One region of the Bacillus swezeyi genome, then DNA from elsewhere that is predicted to be linked to it. Evidence: predicted binding sites of a transcription regulator. Region 1 holds the regulator's gene; the other holds the start of a gene.
What was found. Region 1 encodes Rex, which represses fermentation and respiration genes when NADH is low (regulators of the CRP and FNR family bind a similar motif). Its sites were predicted from a motif close to TTGTGAAATATTTCACAA; they were not measured.

Region 1 (6,673 bases):
TCATTTCCGGATAGTCGTCCCAAAGTTCGTCAAGCACGCGTTTTGACGAGGTCAGCTCAGTCTGTTCCTGGTCATAATAGCCGATGGAGACATGTGAGCCTGTCGAAATCGATCCCGTTACAGGCTTCAGCTTCTGAACCAGCGTTTTTAACAGAGTGGATTTGCCGATTCCGTTCGGGCCGACGAGCGCCACGCTTTCCCCGCGCGCAATATGAAAAGCCAATGAGCGGAGGAGCGGGGGCTGATCCTGATAGCTGATCGTCAAATCCTCAACCCGGAGCACATCGTTTCCGCTTTGTCTTGCAATGTCAAAGCGGAAGGACGCCGACTTTTCATCTCCCAATGGTTTGTCCATGACTTCCATTCGTTCAAGCTGTTTTCTTCTGCTCTGCGCGCGCTTTGTCGTTGAAGCCCTGGCTAAATTGCGGTCGACGAAGTCCTGCAGCTTGGCGATTTCGTCCTGCTGCTTTTCATAAAGCTTCGTTTCTTTTTCAAGTTGTTCCGCCTTCATTTTAAGATAAGAGCTGTAGTTTCCGCTGTATTTTTTGCTTTGGGATCGGGAAATCTCATAAACCTGGTTGACAACTTTATCGAGAAAGTACCTGTCATGGGAGACGATTAAAATCGCTCCGCTGTAGTTTTGCAAATATTGCTCCAGCCATGTCAGCGTGTCGATGTCCAGGTGGTTTGTCGGTTCATCGAGAATGAGCAGATCCGGCTTTGTCAGAAGCATTTTTCCGAGAGCAAGCCTTGTTTTTTGCCCTCCGCTCAAGTCCTGTACGCGGGCCGAGTCGTCAAATCCGGCAAATCCAAGCCCGTGCATCACTGATCTGACTTCAGCTTCATATTGATAGCCGCCTTTGTCTTTAAACTCCTGCTGCAGTCTGTCATATGTTTTCATTAAGGATTCCAGCTTGTCTGGATCAGCGTGCGCCATTTGTTCTTCTATTGAACGCATCTCTTTTTCCATCTTTTTCAGAAAATCAAATACCGACAGGAGCTCTTCTTTAATTGTCAGCTTGGAATCAAGCCCTGAATGCTGATCAAGATAGCCCATCGTCAAATCCTTCGGCTTGATGATTTCTCCTTCTTCATAAGACAGCCGTCCGGCAATAATTTTTAAAAAAGTAGATTTTCCGGCACCGTTGCGTCCGACGATTGCAATCCGATCCCGTGATCTGACTTCCAGCTTTATATTCGTTAAAATAGAATCGGCTCCAAATGATTTTGAGAGCTGATTGACTTGTAAGATCATCATGATATTTCACCTCTTGTTTGCTAGTTTAAGTGTAGCCTATCAGATAGCAGTCAGCAAACAATTAAGCGGGGTCTGGAAGATTTTAACCAAAAGAAAAAGACAGAACGAAGAAAATAGTGTATGATCGTTATAAGGAGAGTTATGATCATGAATGAATTTACACACTTTAATGAACAAGGCAGAGCCAAGATGGTTGATATAAGTGAAAAGGGAGCTTCAGTCCGCACTGCTGTGGCCATTTCAAGCGTGTCAATGAACAGAGACGTGCATGAAAAAATCAAGAATCAAGAAATGGGAAAAGGCGATGTTTTGGCAGTGGCGCAAGTGGCCGGCATCATGGCTGCAAAACAAACATCAGTTATCATCCCGATGTGCCATCCGATTGCCCTCAAGGGAGTCGATATTGCCTTTCAATGGGAGGAAAAAGAACAGAAAAGCATTTTGCACATTCAGTCTAAAGTCAAGACAAAAGGGAGCACAGGTGTGGAAATGGAAGCGTTAACTTCTGCTTCCGTATGTGCGCTTACCGTCTATGACATGTGTAAAGCGGCGGATAAGGGAATGGTGATAGGCCCGACCTGTCTTGCAGAAAAGACAGGCGGAAAAAACGGTGACTATAAAAGGGAAAAAGCTGATGTAGACATGGAGGATCGCTTATGAACATGGATCATTCAAAAATTCCGCAAGCGACAGCGAAGCGGCTGCCGTTATATTATCGTTTTTTAAAAAACCTTCATGCATCCGGGAAACAGCGTGTATCATCCGCAGAACTGAGCGATGCCGTAAAGGTCGATTCCGCGACAATCCGCAGGGATTTTTCGTACTTTGGCGCGCTCGGTAAAAAAGGGTACGGCTACAATGTCAATTATCTGCTGTCCTTTTTCAGAAAGACGCTTGATCAGGATGAAATGACAAACGTAACGCTCATTGGCGTGGGAAATTTAGGGACAGCCTTTCTCCATTACAATTTTATCAAAAACAATAATACTAAAATTGCAATGGCTTTTGATATCAATGAGCACAAAATCGGGACGGAAGTTGGCGGTGTTCCCGTCTATGACTTAAACAAGCTTGAAGAGCATATGACAGATGATATACCCGTCGCCATTTTGACGGTTCCGGCCCAAGCCGCGCAATCCATTACAGACAGGCTTGTTGCGCTGGGCATTAAAGGCATTCTTAATTTTACGCCGGCTCGTTTGAATGTGCCGGAACACATTCGGATTCATCATATAGATTTGGCGGTTGAACTTCAGTCACTCGTGTATTTTCTGAAACATTATTCAATGAATGAAAAGTAAAACGGGAAACTTAAAAATAAAGGAAAGGGGGCAGGCTTTATGCCGATCGGTCCTGGAAGCTTTATTTTAATCGTCGTGGTGGCGCTTTTGATTTTCGGCCCGAAAAAACTTCCCGAGCTTGGAAAAGCGGCGGGAAATACGTTGCGGGAATTTAAAAATGCAACAAAAGGGTTAGCAGATGACGATTCCGATAAAAAGAAAGAAGATCAGTAGGATAGGATGACATTTATGAAGGGAAAAGAAATGTCGCTGGTAGAACATATCACAGAACTTCGAAAACGGTTCGTGATCATTTTTTTCTTTTTTGCCGTTTTTGTTGCAGCAGGCTTTTTTTTGGCAAAGCCGTTGATCATTTATCTGCAGCAGACGGATGAGGCGAAACGGCTGACGCTTAATGCGTTCAAGCTGACAGACCCTTTATTTGTGTATGTGCAGTTCGCCTTCATTATCGGCGCTGTCTTGACTTCGCCGCTTATTTTATATCAGCTGTGGGCTTTTATCAGCCCGGGGCTGTATAAGAAAGAACGCAAAGTGACGCTCAGCTATATTCCGGTATCGATCATACTCTTTTTAGGCGGCATTGCCTTTTCTTACTTTATTTTATTTCCGTTTGTCGTTGATTTTATGACGAGAATCTCCGATGATTTGCATGTAAATCAAGTCATCGGAGTACATGAGTATTTTCAGTTTCTGCTGCAATTAACGCTTCCTTTCGGCTTATTGTTTCAGATGCCTGTGGTCATCATGTTTATTACAAGGCTCGGACTGGTGACGCCCATGTTTTTGGCAAAGATCAGAAAGTATGCTTACTTTGTTTTGTTTGTCATTGCGGCGCTCATCACACCGCCCGAGCTTTTGTCTCATTTAATGGTTTCAGTGCCTTTATTATTCCTATATGAGGTCAGTATCGTGATTTCCAGAATATCTTACAGGCAGGCGCAAAAAACAGTTATCCAAGAGGAAAATCAAGCGTTTTTAAAAGACCAAATCAAATAAAGAGCCATCCTCATATTCCGAGAATGGCTCTTTTCTATCAGTACAGGGTTATTGATCTTTTCGTTTCAGTTTGCTCGACAAGGCGAACATTTTAAAGGAAATGCTGATATTATAGGCAGCGAAAAGCATCAGAAGAATGGTGTAAAAAGACCACATGTTTCCCGGTGAGGTAGCTGCCAGATATGTAAACAGCACGCCTGTCAACAAATAAATCAATCCCCAAAACTTAGGGCTTCTCATCATAAAAATCCTCCAATAATCAACTGCAATTTCTCCAATCGCTCCAAATATTCTTCAATCGGCCCTCGGAAAGTCTGCAGCAAGACAACAAGCGTATTCATGGCGACATGGGCGAAAATGGGAACGATAATCCGGTTTGTCCTGACGTATAAAAAGGCGAATGTGAATCCCATTGCCGTGTAGATTAAAAGGTGTGAGAAATCCATATGGACAACCGAGAAGATCACGGAACTAAAGAGAGCGGCGATGAAAAAATTAGTTTTTTCGTAGATCGCGCCGAATATAATCTTTCTGAAAATGATTTCCTCAAGGATCGGACCGAACACAGAAGAGACAAACATCATCAGCGGCAATGTGCTGATGATTTCCATGATGCGCTGTGTATTTTCCGATTCCGGGTTGACCCCGAACAAGTTCATTTCGATCGAAGCGGCAATCGATTGGGCAAACAGGGCAAGAAAAACACCGCCGACAGCCCATCCGATAGATGCTCCAACAGATGCTTTCGAACCGTTGCGAAGCGTTGTTTTCGGCACCGTCCTCAGGATCAGCAGCACGATGACAAGGCAGAGGGGAAAGGCGATGACCGACCACACGCCTGTCAGTGTAAGCTTTGCTTCGGCGGGCGCCATGCCTCTTCCCACGCCCAAAAAGTACAGCAGGGGAAGGCCGACAGCAGCCGACAACTGCATGAGGACATATGTCAAAATAATAAACCAATATTGTTTTCTCAAGCCGTATGTACTCCTTTTCTAAAATGTAATACAGACTATGTTTATTGTAACACACCTCTTTTTAAATTATAGGGCGATAAGGATGAGCATTAAAAAATGTAAGCGCAAAAAATTTTAATCTTATCACTTGAAATTGCCTGGGAGATTCTTTATTATAATAATTGTGTTAGCACTCAACAGATGCGAGTGCTAAAATTACATATGAAAATATTGAGGAGGTTGTTTCATTGTTAAAGCCATTAGGTGATCGCGTTGTCATTGAGCTCGTTGAGTCTGAAGAAAAAACTGCTAGCGGAATCGTACTTCCTGACTCCGCAAAAGAAAAACCCCAAGAGGGTAAAGTGGTTGCTGCCGGTTCAGGCCGTGTATTAGAGAGCGGAGAGCGCGTTGCATTAGAAGTTAAAACAGGCGACCGCATCATCTTCTCAAAATATGCAGGTACCGAAGTGAAGTATGAAGGTACTGATTACTTAATCTTGCGTGAAAGCGACATTTTAGCTGTTATCGGCTAAGACATAAATAAAATCAAATCTTTACACAATCCTGAGGAGGTTTGAATAACATGGCAAAAGATATTAAGTTTAGCGAAGAAGCCCGCCGTTCAATGCTGCGCGGTGTAGATGCATTGGCGGATGCAGTAAAGGTAACTTTGGGACCTAAAGGACGCAACGTCGTTCTTGAGAAAAAATTCGGTTCTCCACTTATCACAAACGACGGTGTAACCATCGCGAAAGAAATCGAACTTGAAGATGCTTTTGAAAACATGGGTGCAAAGCTTGTTGCTGAAGTTGCGAGCAAAACAAACGATGTGGCCGGTGACGGTACAACAACAGCGACAGTTCTAGCCCAGGCGATGATTCGCGAAGGTCTTAAAAACGTAACAGCCGGAGCCAATCCTGTGGGCGTCCGTAAAGGAATTGAGCAGGCTGTTGCCGTGGCGGTTGAAAGCCTGAAAGAAATCTCTAAACCAATCGAAGGCAAAGAGTCCATCTCACAGGTTGCTGCGATTTCAGCGGCTGACGAGGAAGTCGGAAGCCTGATTGCAGAAGCGATGGAGCGCGTCGGCAACGACGGTGTCATCACAATCGAAGAATCCAAAGGCTTCACGACTGAGCTTGAAGTGGTTGAAGGTATGCAGTTCGACCGCGGATATGCGTCTCCATACATGGTGACGGATTCTGATAAGATGGAAGCGGTTCTTGAAAATCCGTACATCTTAGTGACAGATAAGAAAATCACAAACATTCAAGAAATCCTGCCGGTGCTTGAACAAGTCGTTCAACAAGGCAAGCCGTTGCTTCTGATTGCTGAAGACGTTGAAGGTGAAGCTCTTGCAACACTTGTAGTCAACAAGCTTCGCGGAACATTCAATGCAGTAGCTGTTAAAGCTCCTGGATTCGGGGACCGCCGCAAAGCGATGCTTGAAGATATCTCTATTCTGACAGGTGCAGAAGTGATCACAGAAGATTTAGGCCTAGACCTTAAATCAACTGAAATCGGCCAATTGGGACGCGCTTCTAAAGTCGTTGTCACAAAAGAAAACACAACAATCGTTGAAGGCGCCGGAGATGCAGAACAAATCGCGGCACGCGTCAACCAAATCCGCGCTCAAGTTGAAGAAACAACTTCTGAGTTCGATAAAGAAAAATTACAAGAGCGCCTTGCTAAACTTGCCGGCGGTGTAGCTGTCATCAAAGTCGGTGCTGCGACTGAGACAGAACTGAAAGAACGCAAGCTTCGCATCGAAGACGCCCTGAACTCTACTCGCGCTGCGGTAGAAGAAGGAATCGTATCAGGCGGAGGTACAGCTCTTGTCAATGTATACAATAAAGTAGCTGCTCTTAATGCTGAAGGCGACGAACTGACTGGTATCAACATCGTTCTTCGCGCTCTTGAAGAGCCGATCCGCCAAATCGCGCACAATGCCGGTCTTGAAGGATCTGTCATCGTTGAGCGCCTGAAAGGCGAAGAAATCGGTGTCGGCTACAACGCTGCAACTGGCGAATGGGTCAACATGATCGACAAAGGCATCGTCGACCCGACAAAAGTGACACGCTACGCTCTGCAAAACGCAGCATCTGTAGCAGCGATGTTCCTGACAACTGAAGCAGTTGTCGCTGACAAGCCTGAAGAAAACAAAGGCG
Region 2 (6,673 bases), 1.4 Mb from region 1:
ATCTCGCGGTTCGGTCCGTCTAAGCTGAAAGCCCAGCGCGATAAGCCGATATCTTTGGCGGTTTTGATGGCTTCCTTCGTCACATTCGGGGTTGCACTCGGCGTCATTGATACCCGAACGCCTTTTTGGACGGCATACTCAATGATTTCGAACACGTCTTCTCTCATTAATGGATCGCCTCCGGTCAGCACCAAGAGGGGGTTGTTCATTGAATAAATTTGATCGATTAAAGCTTTCCCTTCTTTAAGCGAGAGCTCCCGCGGGTCTCGAGTGTTTTGAGCTGATGCCCGGCAGTGAAGGCATTTCAGTTCACACGCCCTTGTCAGTTCCCAAATGACGATAAATGGAGCTTCCTGAAAATCACACTGTATCATGTTTGATCTGTCCTTTCCTTAAGCAATTATGTGTATCATATCGGAAATGAAGATGAAAAAAAGTTAAGTAGATCACATTTGAAATGGGGGAGAAGGGAAGGGACCCTTCTCAATCTTCGTTTTCTGAGGAGGAATGGAGATAACGTAAAAATAGCTGATAGGAAAAATATAAATTTTGCTGGAGAAGAATGAGAAAATTCAACTGCAATTGCTCATTGTAGGTCATCATTTTTTTAAATATGTTAAATGGAATTTCAAGAACGGCTGTTTCTGCGGCAGTTTTTACTGAAATAAACGGAGATAAAAACGGTTCTCCCTTTTGGTCAATGGGAAAAACATCGCCTTTTTCCCATTCGGCGATGGTGCGTGATTCTTCTGGAAGCCTTCTATCTGTAAAATGCACTTCACCTTTCAAAACAAAATAAACGGCTTGTGAATGAAGAAACGACCGAGGAGGGTGCGATGAGACGATATCAATCACCTTTCCGTTTTTCAGCAGCTTTTTAATGATGGGAAGGGGCACCCCAAGAAACATCGGAAGATTTTTCAGAAATAATAAATAGTCAAACCGATTCATAGAACTTCCTCCTTCTTATATGTTAGCTCCAGTATAGAGTGATAGGCTATAAATGGCAGTGATAAAATTCACATCTCGCTATGCAAAATGTCACTTGGTAATCGAGATAAAATTTTTATAATGTAATAGAAAAGAAGGGAGGATGTGTGATGAAAGTGTTGATACCGAAACAGCACGGCGCTTGGGCGATGCTTGTGATTCCTTTTCTGCTCGGTATGGTCGGCGGGGGAGCGCATTTGCGGCATATTCCGCTGTTTGTCGGCTGGCTGTTTCTTTACCTTGCGGCTTTTCCTTTGACGATGATCGCGAAAAAGAAAAATATCGCATATTATCAAAAATGGGCAGTGGCCTACAGCATTCCGGCCGTCTCCTTGTTGCTTGCCTCCGTTCTGATGGAGCCCGGGCTCGTGTTGCTCGGATTGTCGCTGTTTCCGATGTTTCTCATCAATCTTTATTATGCAAGGAAAAATAACGACAGGGCGCTGTTGAATGATATCGCGGCGATCATCGTGTTCAGTGCGGGCGGGCTTGCCAGCTATTGGACAGGGGCCGGAACGCTGGACGGCTGGGCATGGTTCGTTTTTACTCAATCCATCCTGTTTTTCGTCGGCAGCGCCTTTTATGTGAAATCGATGATCCGTGAAAAGAAAAATAAGCGGTTTAAATGGTATTCATGGGGCTATCATGTGATTTTGCCGTTTTTATCAGTGGTGTTTGGGGCCGGATGGGCGGTTCTCGGTTTTATTCCGAGCAGCATCAGGGCGCTGCTTTTATACGGGAGGAAACTGTCGGTGAAGAAAATAGGCATCCTTGAATTGGTGAATGCCTGTGTCTTTATGGCGGTGGTCAGCGTGTTTTTGCTTACAATATAAAAACAAGGACAATGTTCACTGTCCTTGTTTGTTTTAGTCAATGTTGCATATGATGACCGGACAATTTTCACAGTCAATCTCCCGTTTTAAATAGCTGAGCTGATGGATCACGATTTTTCCGGAATCCTCAATCGAAATCACACCGTTTTTCCGGAGATCGCTCAGCATGCGGTTGATGCTCTCTCTTGCGGCAGCACAAAATTTCGCCAGATCCTGATTGGTCAGAACAATATTAATAAGTATCCCGTCGCTTCGCGCAACGCCGTAGCTGTTTGCAAGGCGGATCAGGGTGGAGTAGAGCGCCCCCTTTTTCCCATTGAGAAGAAGGTCGCGGATTTTTGATTGGATCTTTCGTAAATGAGTGCTTATCCATTTCATGAATTCAAAGGTTAAGGCTCCATTTTGAATCAGTTCTTTTTCGAGTTTTTCTTTATTGATAACTAACACTTCGCCATCTGAGAGGACTTTAGCGCTCAGCATATATTTCGCTTCATCAGAAAAAAGCGTCAGCTCTCCGACAATATCATTTTTTTTGCACATTCTAAGCGTCAGTTCTTTTCCATCCGACGTTAATTTTCCGATTTGGACGAGTCCTGACTGAATGAGATAAAGTTCCTCTGCATCCATACCTTCTTGAAATAGGTAAGTATCCTGCCGGATTTTTCTTTTGGTGCTGATCGATTCCAACAAATGATGCAGATCGACTGAGAGCAGATCTGTGTCAGATTTTCGAACAGGCATATTCATTGAGCGTCACCCCTTTTGCAGTTCTATTGTAACGTTAAATAAGCCTGAGTGATCTTTCAAAAATAACAATCTTGTGAACGAATGACAAAAGACCTAAAAATAACCTGAGATCATTGATCTCAGGTCATTTTGCTGCTGGACGGTTTTATAAATTGCGGGCATTTGTTTTCGATGCTGTTTTGCTCATTTCCTGAAAATACATCCAGACGACAATGACAAAGCTGGCAAGCGCTGCTTCCGAAAGCGCCATAAACCCAATCGCATAATGGCCTGTCGTCTGATAAACGCTTGATAAGATCAGAGGCGGGAAGAAACCGCCTAAACCGCCCATTGCTGAAACGATCCCATTGACAATGCCAGCCTGTTTTGAGAAATAAAGCGGCACAAGCTTAAAGACGACACCATTTCCGATTCCGGCGCATACGGCAACCGTCAAAACGCCGAATCCGTAAAGAGTGAGGCTTGGAGAAAAGGCCAATAAAATGCCTGATAATGTGCACCCCGCAAATACATACATTAAGAGCTTCAGCGGATTGAACTTATCCGCGAGCCAGCCGCCGACAGGTCTGAGAAATGTGGCAACAGCGATGAAGCCGGCGGTTCTGAGCCCTGAATCAACGGGATCGAGCCCGAAGTGATTCACAAGAAAGTTCGGAAGATAGACTGTGAAAGCTACAAAAGAGCCGAATGTGATAAAGTAAAATAAACTTAAAAACCATAGTTTTTGATTTTGATAGACGGCTTTGATTTGATCTTTTACAGAAATTGCAACCCTTGTTTCTTTCTTATCTCCAAATAAAAAGTTCAGCAAAAAAAATACGGCGACTAAGATCAGATACATCCGGACCGTATTCGCCCATCCTGCGGTTTTGGCGATCACGGGAGCGGCAAAAGTGGTAATCGCCGTTCCGATGTTTCCGGCTCCATAAATACCATTGACAAAACCATGTTTTTCTTTAGGGTAATACTTTGGCAGTGATGTCACCCCGATGGAAAAGACCGCTCCGCTGATCCCGAGGAAAAATCCGCCGACGACTAAATCGGATAATGAATCAGCCGTGCTGATCCAAAAAATCGGGAACAGGAGTAACAAAAAACTGATCATAAACGTCATTCTTGCCCCAAATTTGTTCGTATAGTACCCAAGCGGAATCCGAAGCAGTGATCCAAGGATGACCGGGATAGCAGTAACAAGGGAAATCTCACTTTCGGTCAGGGAGATATCCTGCTTAATATGAGGCATTAAAGATGAAACCAGCACCCAAACCATAAATCCTGCCACTAAACTGAATGATTGTAGTGGTAATTGCATTTTTTGACGATTTACCATTACGGCTTTGCTCCTTTCAAAGGGAAAAATAAAATGATCAATCAGCACGTTTATCTTACAAAAAGTCTTTTAAAAACATTGTGAACAACATCACACGGTAATCGGGCTGATTCATGTTTAATAGCGGTAATGTAAAGAAAATGTTAGACCCATAAAAAAATATATCGTCCATTTATGAGCATTTTCGTTTATCATAAAAATAAAAAGGGAGTGCGTTTCGTGCTTTTACAGCTGACACAGGAAGAAAAACAGGCCGTCATGAGCGAGATCAAACGCTTTTATCTTGAAGAGAGGGGAGAAGAGGTCGGAGATATTGCGGCGATTCAGACGTTTGAATTTATAAAGGAAAAGCTCGGCCCTTACTTTTACAATCAGGCGCTAAAAGACAGCCGCAAGGTGGTAGAAGAAAAAGCGGCAGCTATTGAAGAGGAGCTTTTTGCCCTTGAAAGGCGTCTTTGACAGGCTGGCCGCCTAAAAAACAGTCTTTTTGCCGAAGGGATTGAAGGTTTAGATGGAATTTCTGAAACAGTTTCTGATTTTCAGCAGCTTGAATGATGAAGAGTTTAAACAAATTGAAGAGATCGCGATAAAGCGGAGATACCAGCCCAGAATGTTTGTGTTTATGGAAGGGGAAGAGCGGGAGGCTGTATTTTTCATCAAATCCGGGCTTGTGAAGGCGTATAAGATTGATGAAGACGGCAATGAACAAGTCATTTCTCTTCTGCAAAGCGGAGACATGTTTCCGCATGTCGGCTTTTTTGACGGCTCCCCATACCCGGCAACAGCTGAAGCGGTTCAGGAAACCGAATTAATCGTCATCCGCGTTGACGACTTTAATGAACTGCTCATGACATATCCGGAAATGACGATTAAAGTGATGAAAATCATGGGAAAAAAAATCCTTGATCTGCAAGAGCGTATTCAAGGGTTTATTTCAAAAGACGTCCAGCACCGGCTGACCCACGCTTTAAGGAAACTGGCGGCTGAACACGGGGTTCAAAAAGGAACAGGCGTCTATATTAACCTTCCCATTACCAATCAGGACTTTGCGAATATGGTCGGAACGTCAAGGGAAACGATCAACCGCACGCTAAATGAAATGAAAAAGAAAAAACTGCTTACAGCCGACAGGAGCGGTATTTTAATCCATGATGCGGATTGGCTGAACGGCTGCAATTGAGCGCCTTCCGCCAGTATATCAGGCTTTCCATTGAAAGAGGGGAGCCTGATTTTTTTATTGAATTCACAAATCTGCCATCTTTAAAGTGATCTGGTTCACAACTGCTGTACTGCATATCCAGTATCTTAGGACATGCAAATAAGAAAGGAGTGAACCATGATGGAAGTTCAAAGGGAGACGGTACCAGAGAAGAAGACGACAAAGAATGGCTTCTTGAAATCTGTTCTTGTCTTTACGCTGATTGCAAGTTTTTCGGTGCTGTTATTAGGGGGCTATTGGATTTTTAAGGGACTTGCGCCAAGACCGCTTGAAGTGTCAGATCCAAACGGCGAAGTGCTGATGACAAAATCGTCAATCAAGGGCGGACAGGCAGTCTTTCAAAAATATGCCTTAATGGATTACGGGACTATTTTGGGCCACGGATCTTACATGGGGCCTGATTATACAGCAGAAGCGCTGAAAGTCTATACAGAGGGGATGCAGAGCTTTAAAGCGGACAAGCAGTATGGCGAAAGCTTTAATAACCTTTCGGAAGAAAAGCAAAATGTGATCCGGAATCAAGTGATTCGCGAAATGAGAAAAAACCGTTATGATAAAGGGTCGGACAAACTGCAACTGACACAGGCCCAGGTATATGGCTTACATCAAGTCCGCGCCCATTACCGCGAAGTGTTTACAAAGGGAGACGGATGGGGGCTTGAACCGGGGCTGATCAAGGAAAGCCATATGCCTGACCATAACAGGGCATGGGTCACGAACGAGGACCAGATCACACAGGTTTCTGACTTCATCTTTTGGACGGCATGGCTGTCCAGCACGTTAAGACCTGGGGATGACATTACCTATACAAACAACTGGCCGTATGATGAAGAGGCCGGCAATACAATGTCATTTGCCGCGGTTTGGTGGAGCGGCGCCAGCGTCACGATTCTCATTTTGTTTGTCGGCATTATATTATTCGTGTTTTACCGCTACAAGCTGGGAATGAAGGAGGCTTATGAAGACGGGAAGTTTCCGGTATTTAATTTGGAGAAGCAGCCGCTGACGGCGTCTCAAGTTAAAACGGGAAAATATTTCGCCGTTGTTTCGCTGCTGTTCTTTGTTCAGGCCATGCTCGGGGCTCTGCTCGCCCACTATTATATCGAACCCGACAGCTTTTTTGGAATCGATTGGATCAGGGACCTGCTTCCTTTTAGCATTGCAAAAGGATACCACCTGCAGCTTGCGATCTTTTGGATTGCGACGTCATGGCTCGGCATGGGAATTTTTGCGGCGCCGCTCGTCGGAGGCAGGGAGCCGAAAAAACAAGGCTTGTTCGTCGATATTCTCTTCTGGGCGCTGATCTTTCTTGTCGGAGGCTCGATCGCCGGCGAATGGCTCGGTGCAAAAGGATATTTAGGGAACAATTGGTTTTTATTCGGTCATCAAGGAATGGAATATATTGAACTCGGCCGCTTCTGGCAGATCATTCTTGCGCTGGGTATGCTGATTTGGCTGTTTATCGTATTCAGGGGCATTAAACGCGGCCTCAAAAAAGAAACCGATAAAGGCGGTTTAATTCATTTGCTGTTTTATTCATCCATCGCCATTCCG

Region 2: a site for Rex is predicted at 3,979-3,996, ahead of RBH91_RS10995 (nitrate/nitrite transporter). Genes of this name have one in related genera too.

The regions. Positions count from the first base shown of each region.
Region 1 is NZ_CP133085.1:749,256-755,928, forward strand. Features, by position in the region: gene RBH91_RS03460 (ABC-F family ATP-binding cassette domain-containing protein) at 1-1,258, opposite strand, end outside; gene moaC (cyclic pyranopterin monophosphate synthase MoaC) at 1,406-1,918, shown strand; gene RBH91_RS03470 (redox-sensing transcriptional repressor Rex) at 1,915-2,559, shown strand; gene RBH91_RS03475 (twin-arginine translocase TatA/TatE family subunit) at 2,599-2,772, shown strand; gene tatC (twin-arginine translocase subunit TatC) at 2,779-3,555, shown strand; gene RBH91_RS03485 (YdiK family protein) at 3,604-3,795, opposite strand; gene RBH91_RS03490 (CPBP family intramembrane glutamic endopeptidase) at 3,795-4,529, opposite strand; gene groES (co-chaperone GroES) at 4,757-5,041, shown strand; gene groL (chaperonin GroEL) at 5,092-6,673, shown strand, end outside.
Region 2 is NZ_CP133085.1:2,179,136-2,185,808, forward strand. Features, by position in the region: gene RBH91_RS10975 (TIGR04053 family radical SAM/SPASM domain-containing protein) at 1-374, opposite strand, end outside; gene RBH91_RS10980 (cyclic nucleotide-binding domain-containing protein) at 484-951, opposite strand; gene RBH91_RS10985 (YwiC-like family protein) at 1,101-1,823, shown strand; gene RBH91_RS10990 (fumarate/nitrate reduction transcriptional regulator Fnr) at 1,857-2,570, opposite strand; gene RBH91_RS10995 (nitrate/nitrite transporter) at 2,716-3,900, opposite strand; gene RBH91_RS11000 (DUF2164 domain-containing protein) at 4,120-4,359, shown strand; gene RBH91_RS11005 (Crp/Fnr family transcriptional regulator) at 4,412-5,080, shown strand; gene RBH91_RS11010 (nitric-oxide reductase large subunit) at 5,240-6,673, shown strand, end outside.